DNA from 2 places in the Bradyrhizobium sp. PMVTL-01 genome. Region 1 is predicted to be linked to the other one. Evidence: predicted binding sites of a transcription regulator. Region 1 holds the regulator's gene; the other holds the start of a gene.
What was found. Region 1 encodes HrcA, which represses chaperone genes, less so after heat shock. Its sites were predicted from a motif close to GTTAGCACTCNCNNNNNGNGAGTGCTAAC; they were not measured.
Positions count from the first base shown of each region.

Region 2: a site for HrcA is predicted at 4,210-4,238, ahead of ACRQ5Q_RS16260 (co-chaperone GroES). Genes of this name have one in related genera too.

Region 1 is NZ_CP193982.1:188,653-195,901, forward strand. Features, by position in the region: gene pncA (bifunctional nicotinamidase/pyrazinamidase) at 1-187, shown strand, start outside; gene grpE (nucleotide exchange factor GrpE) at 319-936, opposite strand; gene hrcA (heat-inducible transcriptional repressor HrcA) at 1,033-2,121, opposite strand; gene rph (ribonuclease PH) at 2,304-3,017, shown strand; gene rdgB (RdgB/HAM1 family non-canonical purine NTP pyrophosphatase) at 3,029-3,664, shown strand; gene hemW (radical SAM family heme chaperone HemW) at 3,681-4,865, shown strand; gene ACRQ5Q_RS00895 (penicillin-binding protein activator) at 5,083-6,318, opposite strand; gene rsmI (16S rRNA (cytidine(1402)-2'-O)-methyltransferase) at 6,659-7,249, shown strand, end outside.
Region 2 is NZ_CP193982.1:3,423,102-3,430,350, forward strand. Features, by position in the region: gene ACRQ5Q_RS16235 (slipin family protein) at 1-958, shown strand, start outside; gene ACRQ5Q_RS16240 (hypothetical protein) at 1,117-1,272, shown strand; gene lepB (signal peptidase I) at 1,310-1,627, shown strand; partial or broken gene ACRQ5Q_RS16250 (GIY-YIG nuclease family protein) at 1,735-2,023, opposite strand; gene groL (chaperonin GroEL) at 2,164-3,804, opposite strand; gene ACRQ5Q_RS16260 (co-chaperone GroES) at 3,853-4,167, opposite strand; gene ACRQ5Q_RS16265 (usg protein) at 4,566-4,853, shown strand; gene ACRQ5Q_RS16270 (cupin domain-containing protein) at 5,190-5,717, shown strand; gene ACRQ5Q_RS16275 (NupC/NupG family nucleoside CNT transporter) at 5,855-7,105, opposite strand.

The DNA of each region.
Region 1 (7,249 bases):
CCTTGCGACGGATTTCTGCGTCGCCTGGACCGCGCTGGACGCACGCAAGGCGGGCTTCGAGGTCTATGTGGTGGAAGACGCCTGCCGCGGCATCGACACCCAGGGCTCGCTGGCAAAGGCCTGGGCCGACATGGCCAAGGCCGGCGTGAAGCGGATTCAGTCCGCGGATATCGCGGTGAGTGCGTAGGCGGCGCTGAGGAGCGCGCTCCTTCGCGCGCGCCTCGAAGGATGAAGGGCCCCGCCGTAACATCTTGCCCTTCATGGTTCGAGGCGCCGCGCAAGGGCGCGGCTCCTCACCACGAGGGAGGGTTCTAAGACTCAGTTCGTCGCGCCGCTCGACTCGTTGTTGTTCGCCGCGGGCGCAGGCTTCGCGCCGCCCTTGGCGACACCGACCAGCGCCGGGCGCAGCACGCGCTCGCCGATGGTGTAGCCGGCCTGCACGACCTGCACGACGGTGCCCGACGGCACCGACGCATCGGGCACTTCGAACATCGCCTGCTGGAAGTTCGGGTCGAATTTCTGGCCCAAGGGATCGAACTTCTTCACGCCGTGCTTTTCCAGCGCGTTGAGCAGCGAGCGCTCGGTGAGCTCGACGCCCTCGATCAGCGAGGTCAGCCCGGGATCGGCCGCAGCACGCGCTTCGGCCGGAACGGCATCGAGCGCGCGCTGGAGATTGTCGGCGATGTCGAGCACGTCGCGGGCAAAGCCGGTGATGCCATAAAGACGGGCGTCAGCGACCTCCTTCGTGGTGCGCTTGCGCAAATTCTCCATCTCGGCCAGCGTCCGCAGCATGCGATCGCGCGCCTCGGCTGCTTCCTTCTGCAATGTCTCCACCGAGCCGGGCTCGGGATCGTCGGGCATGATGTAGGGTTTTGACACCACGGGCTCGCCGGTCGCTGCAGTCGTGTCTTCGGGTTGCCGGTCTTGCTCGGTCATCGGCTCTGATCTCGAACTCGTTTCCAGGGATTGTTGGCCCGGATATCGTGCCTAAGCGTCCGAAAATCAAGCGCCCGTGATCGGCGCAAACGCCGGTCAGCCCCCCAGGAGGCGGCTGACGATGCGGGCGGCGTAGTCGACGGTCGGGATCACGCGGGCGTAATTCAGCCGCGTCGGCCCGATCACGCCCAAAACACCGACGATGTGGCCGGCGGCATCCCGATAGGGCGAGATGATCGTGGAGGAGCCGGACAAGGAAAACAGCTTGTTCTCGGAACCGATGAAGATGCGCACGCCCTCCGCGGTCTCGGCCCGGCCCAAGAGGTCGATGACGCCGCGCTTGGTCTCGAGATCGTCGAACAGCAGGCGCACGCGCTCCAGATCCTCCAGCGCGTGCAGATCTTCCAGCAGATTGGCGTGGCCGCGGACGATCAGCTGGCGGTCCTCGTTCTCGCCGCCGGACCAGCTGGCGATGCCGGCCGAGATCACTTTCTGCGTCAATTGATCGAGCTCGGCGCGGGCTTGCCCGAGCGCGGTTTCGAGCTCGAGCCGCGCCTCGGCCAGGGTCCGCCCGCGAATCCGCGCATTGAGGAAATTGCCGGCTTCGGTGATCGCGGACGATGGAACTCCGGGCGGCAGCGTCAGCACGCGGTTTTCGACCTGGCCGTCCTCGCCGACCAGGATCACCAGCGCCTTTTCCGGTTCCAGCCGGACGAATTCGATGTGCTTGAGCCGCGCATTGGATTTCGGGGTCAGCACCACCGCTGCCGCACGGGTCAGGCCCGACAGCCGCGTCAGCGCCTGGTCCAGTGCCGCCTCGACCGACTGGGCCTGGCCGACCGTGGCAAGCTGGCTCTGGATCGACTGCCGTTCGGCCTCGGTGAGATCGCCGACCTGCATCAGGGCGTCGACGAAGAAGCGCAGCCCGAGTTCCGTCGGCAGCCGGCCCGCCGAGGTGTGCGGGGCATAGATCAGGCCGAGCTGTTCCAGGTCCGCCATGACGTTACGGACCGAGGCCGGCGACAGCGGCGTGGCGATCAGGCGGGAAATGTTGCGCGAGCCGACCGGCTCGCCGGTTGCGAGATAGCTTTCGACAATTTGACGAAAGATGTCGCGGGAACGCTCGTTGAGCTGGGCGAGGCCTGCGCGCGGCGCGATCAGATGGATCGGATCGTGATGGGCCACAGACGGTTAACTCCTCTCAGATGCTCATAATTTGTCCATCCGGGACGGTTCTGACAAGCGTGGCGTTTGCGGGGTGGAAAACCGGGGGCGATTAAGCGCTGATCTTCCCCCTTGCCGCTCACCCTGACCCCACCTACAAGCACCGCGAACAGCCCTTTTCCGAAAGTTTTGGAGGATTTCCCATGCGGCCAAGCCGCCGTGCGCCCGACGAATTGCGCCCCGTGACGCTGGAGCGCGGCGTGGTCAAATATGCGGAAGGCTCGTGCCTGGTGAAATTCGGCGACACCCATGTGCTGGTCACCGCCACGCTGGAAGACCGCCTGCCGCCGTGGCTGAAGGGCCAGGGCCGCGGCTGGGTCACCGCCGAATACGGCATGCTGCCGCGCGCGACCTCCGAGCGCACCCGCCGCGAGGCCTCGGCCGGCAAGCAGAGCGGCCGCACCGTCGAGATCCAGCGCCTGATCGGCCGCTCGCTTCGCACCATCGTCGATCTCGAAGCGCTCGGCGAGCGCCAGATCACGGTCGATTGCGACGTGCTCCAGGCCGACGGCGGCACCCGCACGGCCTCGATCACCGGCGCCTGGGTCGCACTCGCCGATTGCATCAACTGGATGAAGGCGCGCAACATGATCAAGGCCAACGTGCTGCGCGACAACGTCGCCGCGATCTCCTGCGGCATCTACAACGGCACGCCGGTGCTCGACCTCGATTATGCCGAGGATTCCGAGGCCGAGACCGACGCCAATTTCGTCATGACCGGCGACGGCCGCATCATCGAGGTGCAGGGCACCGCGGAACGCGAGCCGTTCACGGAAACCGAGTTCCTGGCGTTGATGGCGCTGGCGCGCAAGGGCGTCGCGCGTCTCGTGGACTTGCAGAAACTGGCTGTCGCGTAGTCAATAGGCCCATGCACCGCCGAATCACCGGAAAGCTCGTCATCGCCACCCACAATCCCGGCAAGCTCGCCGAGATGGAGGAGTTGCTTGCGCCGTACGGGATCGAGGCGGTGTCGGCCGGTGAGCTCGGCCTGGACGAGCCCGCGGAAACCGGCAACGACTTCGGCAGCAACGCCGCGATCAAGGCGATCGCGGCGGCGAAGGCGACGAAGCTTCCCGCGTTCGCCGATGATTCCGGTATCGTCGTCGACGCGCTCGACGGCGCGCCCGGCATCTACAGCGCGCGCTGGGCCGGCCCGACCAAGGATTTCAACGCGGCGATGGCCCAGATCGAGCGGCTGTTGCAGGAACGGGGCGCGACCACGCCCGACCGCCGAACGGCGCATTTCGTCTCCGCGCTCTGCGTGGCGTGGCCGGACGATCATCTCGAGGAGGTCGAGGCCCGGGTCGACGGCACGCTGGTGTGGCCGCCGCGCGGCACTGCCGGCTTCGGCTACGATCCGATGTTCCTGCCCGATGGCCACAGCCGCACCTTCGGCGAGATGGAAAGCATCGAGAAGCACGGCCTGCCGCCGCTCGGCCTCGGCCTGTCGCATCGCGCCCGCGCCTTCGTGAAACTGGCGGAGATCTGCCTTGAGCCGCGCTAGAGCGTTGTCGAGCGAAGTGGATGCCGGTTCGCGCCGGGAAAACGCGTCAAGACAGGAATCGGAAGCCTTCGGCGTCTACGTGCACTGGCCGTTCTGCCTGTCGAAGTGCCCCTATTGCGACTTCAACAGCCATGTCCGCCACGCCGCGATCGACGAAGCGCGGTTTGCGTCGGCCTTCGCGCGCGAGATCGCAACCACGGCCGAGCGCGCGCCCGGACGTGAAGTGACCTCGATCTTTCTGGGCGGCGGCACGCCCTCGCTGATGCAGCCTTCAACAGTCGGCGCGGTGCTCGATGCGATCGGCAAGCACTGGACCGTCGCCGGCGACGTCGAGGTGACGCTCGAAGCGAACCCGACCAGCGTCGAAGCCACGCGCTTTGCCGGCTATCGTTCAGCCGGCGTCAACCGCGTCTCGCTCGGCGTGCAGGCACTCGACGATGCCTCGCTCAAGGCGCTCGGCCGCATGCACAGCGCGCGCGAGGCGCTCGATGCCGTCGCCATCGCGCGCCGCTCGTTCGACCGCTATTCGTTCGACCTGATCTACGCCCGCCCCGACCAGACGCCGGCGATGTGGGCCGACGAGCTCAGGCACGCCATCGATGAAGCGGCCGAGCATCTGTCGCTCTATCAATTGACGATCGAGGAAGGCACGCCGTTCTTCGGCCTGCACCAGGCCGGCAAATTGAAGACGCCGGACGAAGCGGTCTCACGCGCGCTCTACGACGTCACGCAGGAGACCTGCGACAAGCTTGGGCTACCCGCCTACGAGATCTCCAACCACGCGCGGCGCGGCGCCGAGTGCCGGCACAATCTGGTCTACTGGCGCGGCGAGGAATATGCCGGCATCGGTCCCGGCGCACACGGCCGTCTCGACATCGACGGCGTGCGCCATGCCACCGCCACGGAGAGGCGCCCCGAGGCCTGGCTGCTGCGGGTCGAGACCAACGGCGACGGCGTCGTCACCGACGATCTCCTCAACAGCGAGGAGCGCGCCGACGAATTCTTGCTGATGGGATTGCGCCTCGCCGAAGGCATCGACCCCGAGCGCTACAAGGCGCTGTCAGGCCGACCGCTCGACCCCAGGCGCATCGCGTTGCTGCGCGAGGAAGGCGCGATCACGGTCGATGCGACGGGACGGCTGCGCGTGACGAACAGCGGATTCCCGGTGCTGGATGCCGTGGTCGCGGATCTCGCGGCGTAGCGAGATCTTCGCATCTCCCCGCAAGCGGCAGGGCTATCGCATATGGCTCGTTGCGGCGGCCTGCGCGCACGCCTCGTCCTTCGAGACGGCGCTTACACGCCGCCTGAGGAGCCCGCCTGAAGCGGGCGTCTCGAAGGATGGCCGCGGGAAAAATTTTCAAATGTGAAAGCCTTGCCGCAAGCGGGGCGAGGGAGCGCAGCAGCATCCGCGGTGAGAACTACGCCCCAAAACTCTTCGGCGAGCCCGCCACCGCAACGCCGCCGCCGGACGTCACCTTCATCACGGCAAGGCCGCGCTCGTTGGTGCCGTCGGGGCGGAAGCGGAACAGGCCGTCGATGCCGGCGAAGCCGGAAGGATTGGTGAGGACATCGGAGGAGAAGCGCTGGCCACCTTGCGTGCGCGCCAGCGCGGCAACGAGTGCGACCGCGTCATAGGCGAGCGTCGCGGTGCGGATCGGCTCGGCGCCGTACTTCGTGCGGTAGCGGCCCGAGAACGCGCGAAAACCGGCCGGATCGGGCGCGGCATAGAGGCCGCCCTGCAGCGCCGAGTTCGCATAGACGCGCGGATTGTCCCACAGGCCGGTGCCGAGCAGCTGGATGTTGCGCAAGTTCGCCCCCGCCGCGGTCATCGCATCGGCTACCGAAACCACGGCATCGCCGTCGTCCGCAATGAACAACGCATCGGCGCTGCCGAGCTGCTGCGCCACGGCACGCGCGGGCGTGGCGCGATCGGCGCCGTATTTCTCGAACGCGACGATGCGGCCGCCGCGCCGCGGCACCGCCGCCTTCACCGCGGCCTCGACGACATTGCCATAGGCGTTATCGGGCAGCAGCACGGCAAAGGAGCGCTTTCCGATGCTCGCCGAATATTCGACGATGCGGTTGACGTCGGACTCCGGCAGGAACGAGAGCAGGTAGACGCCGCGGCCGGCGATGCTGGAGTCGGTCGAGAAGGCGATCACCGGGATGTTGCGCGTGCGCGCGACCTGCGCCACCGCCGGCACAGATTGCGCGAACAGCGGTCCCAGGATGATCTCGGCGCCTTCCTCCACCGCCTGCTGCGCGCCGGCTTGCGCGCCCTGCGGGCTGCCAGCGTCGTCCTTGATCAGGAGCTGGATGTTCGGGTTCTGGAACTCGGCCAGCGCCATCTCGGCGGCGTTGCGCATGGACTGCGCGGCAAGGCCGGCATTGCCCGCGGCCGAGAGCGGCAGGATCACCGCGACCTTGACCCCGCCGCTGCCCGCGGTCGTCCCCTGCTGGGGCGGACCTGCCGGCTGGGCCGGCGGCGCGGAGGAGCTGGAGAACGGGTTGGAGAACTGGCTGAGGCTCTGCTGCACGCCGGCGCACGCCGACAACAGCGGCGCGCCCAGCAACAGGCCGAGCGCGCTCCGCCGGGTCGCACCCAATGACAGGGGGTCCGGAACGGGAGATTTTGGATGACGCGGGCCCAGCATGACAGCTTCTCTTCCGGCCGGCTCTCGCCAGCCGGTTCACAACATTCCTTGCCGCGACACAAGCCGCGGATTCAGGCATAGTGTCGGTAAATAGTTAACCAAAACAAAAGGATAATGACCGCTTAACGCGGCCGTCTTCCCGTCCTGGCCAGCTCTTCGCCGTTCGTCGCGTAGCATCAAGGCGGCGTTCCCGTCGCGAATATGGCACGAGGGCCCTCACTCCCTCGCAACGTGACCTTGGGTCAATCACATTCCCGTCCGTTTATCGCCCCTCACCTCGGCACGATCTTTTCGAAGAGCAGTTCCCAGCCCTTCGGATCGTGCCTAAGTTGGCTCCATTATGCGCGCAAAGCCGGCCCCGATAAATACGCCTGAACGCCCAGACGCCCCCCCGCGCGGCTTCTCCATCGATGCCCATCGGCTCCCGGCCCCAAAGGCCGCGGCGGGCCTCCATCTGGTCGCGACCCCCATCGGCAATCTCGGCGATATCACCTTGCGCGCGCTGCAGACGCTCGCCGGCGTCGACGTCATCGCCTGCGAGGACACCCGCATCACCCGCCGCCTGACCGAGCGCTACGACATCGCGGCAACGCTCAGGCAATATCACGAGCACAACGCCGAAGCCGCGCGGCCGAAGATCCTGGAGGCGCTGGCGCAGGGCGGTTCGGTCGCGCTGGTATCGGATGCCGGCACGCCGCTGATCTCCGATCCCGGCTTCAAGCTGGTGCGCGAGGTCTGCGCCGCCGGTCATGCCGTGTATGCGCTGCCCGGCCCGTCCTCGGTGCTGGCCGCGCTGTCGGTCGCGGCCCTGCCGACCGACCGCTTCTTCTTCGAGGGTTTCTTGCCGGCGAAATCCGCCGCGCGGCGCAGCCGCCTCACCGAGCTCGCGCGCATCGATGCGACGCTGGTGATGTTCGAATCCGGCAACCGC
Region 2 (7,249 bases), 3.2 Mb from region 1:
GGCCGCGCGGCCCGATCTTGCCGCCGAGCTGTTCGAGGCGGTCGAGACCAGGGCGGACGAGATCGCCATCGTCAGCCTCGACGGCCGGCCCGTGCATCTGATGACGCCCTGGCAGGTGCGCGTCTACTGGAAGGTCGCAACGCGCATCGATGTCGAGCGCATCGATGTGTCTGCTGATCCCAAGGTCAGCGCGCGGCATCTGGCCATGATCGAGCGCAACCGCTCGGCCGTGACGTCCGAAACGGTGGTCGAGAACCACGAGGCGGGCCTGCTCTATGTCGAGGGCCGGCTCGTCGAGCGGCTCGCGCCCGGCCGGCACGCCTTCTGGACCGTCGGCCGCAAGATCGAGGTGAAGCGCCTCGACCTGCGGCCCCAGGCGGTCGAGATCACCGCGCAGGAGATGCTGACCAAGGACCGCATCGCGCTGCGGGTGACGCTGACGGCGTTCCGTAAGGTGGTCGATCCCGAGCGGACGGTTGCGACCGTGCCCGACGTGGATGCGTGGCTGTACCGCTTGGTGCAGTTCGCGATCCGCGAAGCGGTCGCGGGCCGGACGCTGGACGAGGTGCTGTCTGCGAAGGCGGCGCTGGATGCGGAGCTGCGCGACTATGTGCGCGCACGCGTCGCGGAGTCCGGCGTGGAAGTGACGGAGCTCGGCGTCAAGGACGTGATCCTGCCCGGCGAAATCCGCGAGCTGGTGAACAAGGTGGTGGAGGCGGAGCGGGTCGCGAAGGCGAACCTGATCCGCCGGCAGGAGGAGACCGCGGCGACGCGTTCGCTCCTGAACACCGCCCGCCTGATGGAGGAGAACCCCCTGCTGCTGCGGCTCAAGGAGCTGGAGTCGCTGGAGCGGCTGGTCGAGAAGGTCGGCCGCATCGACCTCCATGCCGGCGACGGCCAGGGCCTCGATGCCCTCCTGACCCGGCTCGTGCGCCTGAAGGCGCCCGACAGCGCATGAAACCGAAGGGCCGCCCACGGGCGGCCCTTCACATCCGCGTCGCTTGCGGTGAACGCGATCCGCGCGACGCGCGACCAATTCGCAGGTTCGCGGGGGATTGCACGCGCGCGCAGGTTGCGTACTCTCGCGACGACTATTGTCTTGATCGGGGCAGGCGCATGAGCACTTTTCAGGAGAGCATCCGGCCCGCGGCGCGATCCAGCGAATGGAAGGCGATCGTCGTCCTGATCCTGCTGATCCCGGTGCCGTGGTCGCCGCCGTTCCTGGTTCGCTTCTTCCTCTACCAGCCGTTCAACGTCCCGTGGGCTCGATGACGCCGACGCTGGTGGTCGGCGACTACGTCTTAAGGAGGTGTTCGCCGATGCCGCGTGCGGAGGCGATGACCAGGCGAAGGCCAAACGCTGGCGCGAGACGCTGCCGAACGGCGCGAACTATGTGACCTACGACTGCATCGACAACGGCTTCCTCGACAACACCAGCGTCTACACCGTGTCGCCAGGCCATTTGTTCGTGCTCGGCGACAACCGCGACAACTCCACCGACAGCCGCATGATGAGTGCGATGGGCTTCATCCCGATGGACAATCTGATCGGCAAGGTGACGCGGATTTTCTGGTCGCTGGACGAGAACGGCGATCCGCATATGGAGAGGCTGGGGAAGGTGGAGTGAGGGGACCGTCGTCCGGGACGGCGCGGGACGCCTGGTTGCGCCACGCTATATCCGGCTGTCATTCCGGGGCAGCGCGAAGCGCTGAGCCCGGAATCCATCAATCTGGCTCAGCTCGCAATTTCTGGATATAGGTCGATCCACTGAGGATTCTTCTCCTCAATAAGCCGGACCTTCCATTCCCTTCGCCACTTCTTCAATTCCTTCTCGCGTGCGATGGCGGTGAGGAGATCGTCGTAAATCTCGAACCAAAACGAGCCTGTCGACAGAGTATCTTTTGCTGAAACCGGCGACGGCTTTGCTCTTATGCTCATGGATGCGGCGGACGATGTCGTTCGTCACGCCGATGTAGAGCGTACCGTATTTCTTGCTGGCAAGGAGATAGACGTAATAGGCCATGTGCAAGTAGTGAAATGGATTCCGGGCTCGCGACTTCGTCGCGCCCCGGAATGACCAATTGTACTACTTTGGCGTGTATCGCTCAAAACAAAAACCCGGCATCGCTGCCGGGGTTTCGTAGTCCTCGAGGTAGCCGGACCTTAGAAGTCCATGCCGCCCATGCCGCCGCCCGGGGGCATCGCCGGGCCGGCGCCGCCCTTCTTGGGCAGCTCGGCGACCATGGCTTCCGTGGTGATCAGGAGCGCGGCCACCGAGGCAGCGTTCTGGATCGCGGTGCGGACCACCTTGGTCGGGTCGATGATGCCCTTCTTGACGAGGTCGGCATATTCGCCGGTCTGGGAGTCGAAGCCGTAATTGTAGGCCTTGTTCTCCAGGATCTTGCCGACGATCACCGAGCCGTCTTCACCGGCGTTGATCGCGATCTGGCGAGCGGGCGCCGACAGCGCCTTGCGCACGATCTCGACGCCGGTCTTCTGGTCGTCGTTCTTGGTGCGCAGGCCCTTGAGCTGCTCGGAAGCACGGAGCAGGGCGACGCCGCCGCCCGGGACGATGCCTTCCTCGACGGCCGCGCGGGTCGCATGCATCGCGTCATCAACGCGATCCTTGCGCTCCTTCACCTCGACCTCGGTCGCGCCGCCGACGCGGATCACCGCGACGCCGCCGGCGAGCTTGGCGAGACGCTCCTGGAGCTTCTCACGGTCGTAGTCCGAGGTGGTCTCCTCGATCTGCGCCTTGATCTGGGCCACGCGCGCCTCGATGTCGGCCTTCTTGCCGGCGCCGTTGACGATCGTGGTGTTCTCCTTGTCGATCATCACCTTCTTGGCGCGACCGAGCATGTTGAGCGTCACGTTCTCGAGCTTGATGCCGAGATCTTCCGAGATCGCCTGGCCGCCGGTCAGGATCGCGATGTCCTGCAGCATGGCCTTGCGGCGATCGCCGAAGCCTGGAGCCTTGACGGCCGCGACCTTCAGGCCGCCGCGCAGACGGTTCACGACCAGGGTCGCGAGCGCTTCGCCTTCGACGTCCTCGGCGACGATGACCAGCGGCTTGCCGGTCTGCACCACCGCCTCGAGCAGCGGCAGCAGCTCGTTCAGCGAGGAGAGCTTCTTCTCGTTGATGAGGATGTAGGCGTCGTCCATCTCAACGCGCATCTTGTCGGCGTTGGTGACGAAGTAGGGCGAGATGTAGCCGCGGTCGAACTGCATGCCCTCCACGACGTCGAGCTCGGTCTCGAGCGACTTGGCTTCCTCGACGGTGATGACACCCTCGTTGCCGACCTTCTTCATGGCGTCGGAGAGGAACTTGCCGATCTCGGCATCGCCGTTCGCCGAGATGGTGCCGACCTGGGCGATCTCGTCGTTCGAGGTGACCTTCTTCGAGTTCTTCTCGAGGTCAGCAACCACGGCTTCGACCGCGAGGTCGATACCGCGCTTGAGGTCCATCGGGTTCATGCCGGCGGCGACCGACTTGGCGCCTTCCTTCACGATCGCGGCCGCGAGTACGGTCGCGGTGGTGGTGCCGTCGCCGGCCGCGTCAGCGGACTTGGAGGCGACTTCGCGCACCATCTGCGCGCCCATGTTCTCGAACTTGTCCTCGAGCTCGATCTCCTTGGCGACGGTGACGCCGTCCTTGGTGATGCGGGGCGCGCCGAACGACTTGTCGAGCACGACGTTGCGGCCCTTCGGACCGAGCGTGACCTTCACCGCATTGGCGAGGATGTCGACGCCGCGCAGCATCTTGTCGCGCGCTTCAACCGAGAATTTGACTTCTTTGGCTGCCATCTGGAATTTTCCTTGGATAATGTTTGACTGGAGGGAGGAGAGGGGCTCTTAAGCCGCCTTCTTCTTGGACTCGTTGACCTCGAGAACGCCCATCACGTCGCTCTCCTTCATGATCAACAGGTCCTGGCCGTCGATCTTGACCTCGGTGCCGGACCACTTGCCGAACAGCACGCGGTCGCCGACCTTGAGGTCGATCGGGATCAGCTTGCCAGCTTCGTCGCGGCCACCCGGGCCAACGGCGACGACTTCGCCCTGGGAGGGCTTTTCCTTGGCAGTGTCGGGAATGATGATGCCGCCTGCGGTCTTCTCTTCTGCGTCGATGCGCTTGACCACGACGCGGTCGTGAAGCGGACGGAATTTCATGCAGTCCTCCTAAACATTTGCACGAGTTGAGGATTTTGGATTGTTAGCAATCGATGCCCGCGAGTGCTAGCACGAGCGAGGTTGAAATAGGACAGGATTTTTGCGGGGGCAAGGGCTTCTAGCAGAAAAATCAGCACCCGGAAGCGGGGACTGCCAGAATCTCTTTTCCATCGTTAACCAGCCTGGAGGCCTCTTCGAGGCCCCTTGGGAGACCGTATTAGCACGGAGACATGTCTGCTGCTAACGCATTGAACTTCAACAGCTTGTTAAACTTTTGGGCTTGAGATGGGTTGTCAGTTTGCGTCACATTTCTCTCATGTGAGCGCATCGATTCCGGGTGGCTCCCGGGGCATGGATCAAGCCACCCCCTGTATGCGCTCCTGCAAAGGAGGTTTGGCATGGGACTGCGCGTTGGGGGTGTTTCCGAAGACTTCCGGAAACAGATGCTGGGCTACGGGCTGACGACGGCACAAATTCTCTACCGGATGCCGGATCATCCCTCGCTGCTCCAGACCTATGTCTGGCAGAACTACGACATGTTTCCAAAATTCCCGGCGCTGACGGATTTCCTGGCCTTCTGGCAGGAAAAGCTCGACGGTCCGCTCCATTCGGTCACCGTGGCGCATTCCAAGCTGATCAAGCCGGCCGAGCTGCGCGCCGTCGACGGCGTGTTCCGGCTAAATTGATTTAAGGCGTGGTCTCGTCGGGTGGGCAAAGGCGCGCTCCTCGCGCGCCGGGCTTGCCATTGCTCCGCGATCGCATCCGATATGGTGGGCACGCTTCGCTTTCCCCACCCCACGAACACGCTGCTACTCCTGGCTCATCATGCGGGAGATTAAGTCGCGGGGGAACGGATACGAGACGACGGCCGTTCGCCACGACAGCTTCGGACAAGCTACGAGCGGTCGGCTCCATCGCGTCTGCTGGCCCGAGCCCGCAATTGCTGCCTGGTCCAGGACTGGCTAGTCTGCCGTCGGGTTGCACCCGTCCGGCGGGCGCGGCCCAGATCAGGGAGGCAGACAATGGCCAGGCAAAAGGCATCAAGACCCGCAACCAAGACCGCGGTGAAGAAGCGGAGCGGCGCCAGGGCCGCGGCGCGGTCCTCCGCGCGCAAGGCGGTGAAGGCAAAGGCGCGCACCACCGCACCGAAGAGGCCCGCACGTCGGAAGCAGCGCATCGCGATCAGCCATCACCGCGAAGAAGACTTCAAGGCCGACGGCTTGCGCGCCTACGCAAAATACCGCGACCTCGGCATCGCCGATGCGACCCATGGCCTCGCGCAGGCGCATGTGATCCGCCTGCAAGGCCCCTGCGATCCGGCAGAGGTCTCAAAGCTGCATTTCCACGACGTCGAATTCCAGATGGTCTATGTGCTCAAGGGCTGGGTGAAAACCTACATGGATGGGCAGGGCGAGACCTTGATGAAGCAAGGCAGCGCCTGGACCCAGCCGCCGAAGATCAAGCACATGATCCTGGATTATTCGGACGATGTCGAATTGCTGGAGGTGATCCTGCCGGCGGAATTCAAGACGGTGGAGCTGAAGGCTTAGAGGCGTAGGTGTCGGAGGGGGCGCCCAGGTCTCTCGCTCGTCATTGCGAGGAGCCCTTGCGACGAAGCAATCCAGACTAACTCCGTAGACGCATTTCTGGATTGCTTCGCTTCGCTCGCAATGATGGGTGGACAGAGCTAACTCAACACCCCCACCACTGCCCCGATCAAGCACGTGGTCAGCGTCCCCGATACGATCGACTTGAGTCCCAGCGCGTTGATCTCCTCGCGCCGCTCCGGCGCCATCACTCCCAGGCCGCCGATCATGATGCCGAGACTGGCGAAATTGGCGAAGCCGCACATCGCGTAGAGCATGATCAGGCGCGAGCGCGGGTCGAGCGCATCGGGCGGCAGCTTCGAGAAGTCGACATAGGCGATCAGCTCGTTGAGCACGGTCTTGGTGCCCATCAGGCTTCCGGCCGTCACCGCCTGGTCCCACGGCAACCCCATCAGCCAGCACACCGGCGCCATGACGAGGCCAAGCAGGCGCTGCAGCGAGATCGCGGCGCCCCCGATGTTTGGCAACAGGCCGAGAATGGCGTTGACGAGATAGACCAGCGCCACCAGCACCAGCAGCATCGCGACGATGTTGATCAGCAGCTCGATCCCTGCGCTCGCGCCCTTCACGATCGCGTCCATCGTGCTGGCGACCTCCATCTCCGGATCGTCCAGCGCGCCGCCGGTGCGCTTGTCGGAGGTTTCCGGCACCATGATCAGGCTGACGAGGATCGCCGCCGGTGCGCCCAGCACCGAGGCGATGACGAAATGGGCTGCGGCGTCGGGGATGAGCGGAGCCAGCAGCGTCGCATAGAGCACCAGCACCGTTCCGGCGATGCCGGCCATGCCGCCGGTCATGACCAGGAACAATTCGCTGCGGGACATTTGCGAAAGATACGGCCGCACGAACAGCGGCGCCTCGACCATGCCGAGGAAGATGTTGGCCGCGGTCGACAGGCCGACCGCGCCGCCGACCCCGAGGGTGCGCTCCAGCAGCCAGGCCATGCCGCGCACGACCGGCGGCAGCACGCGCCAATAGAACAGCAGCGTCGTCAGCACGCTCATGACGAGCACGATCGGCAACGCCTGGAACGCCAGGATGAAGTCGGCGCCGGGCACCTTCAGGTCAAAGGGCAGGGGGCCGCCGCCGACATAGCCGAACACGAAGGCGGAGCCGGCGCGCGAGGCCGCCGAGATCGCGCCGACGGCGTCGTTGATGGCGCCGAAGGCATGGGCGACGACCGGCAGCTTCAACAGCACGACCGCGGTGATGAAGGTCGCGGCGAGGCCGATCGCCGCCTGGCGCAGCGAGACCGCGCGGCGATTCTCTGCCAGCGCGAAGGCGATCAGCAGCAATGCGAAAATGCCGAGTGCCGATTGCAGGCGAAGCATGATGTCCCCAAAACCCCCAATGATTATGGCCGCGCGTGCGTTGCAAAGGCAATGCCGACCGGTCACCGAAGTGCCCCGTTGTTGACAAGCGGAGCCGTCTCAGCCACGCGGGAAGGCCCATCAGATCAAGGAGCGGCAGTCCGA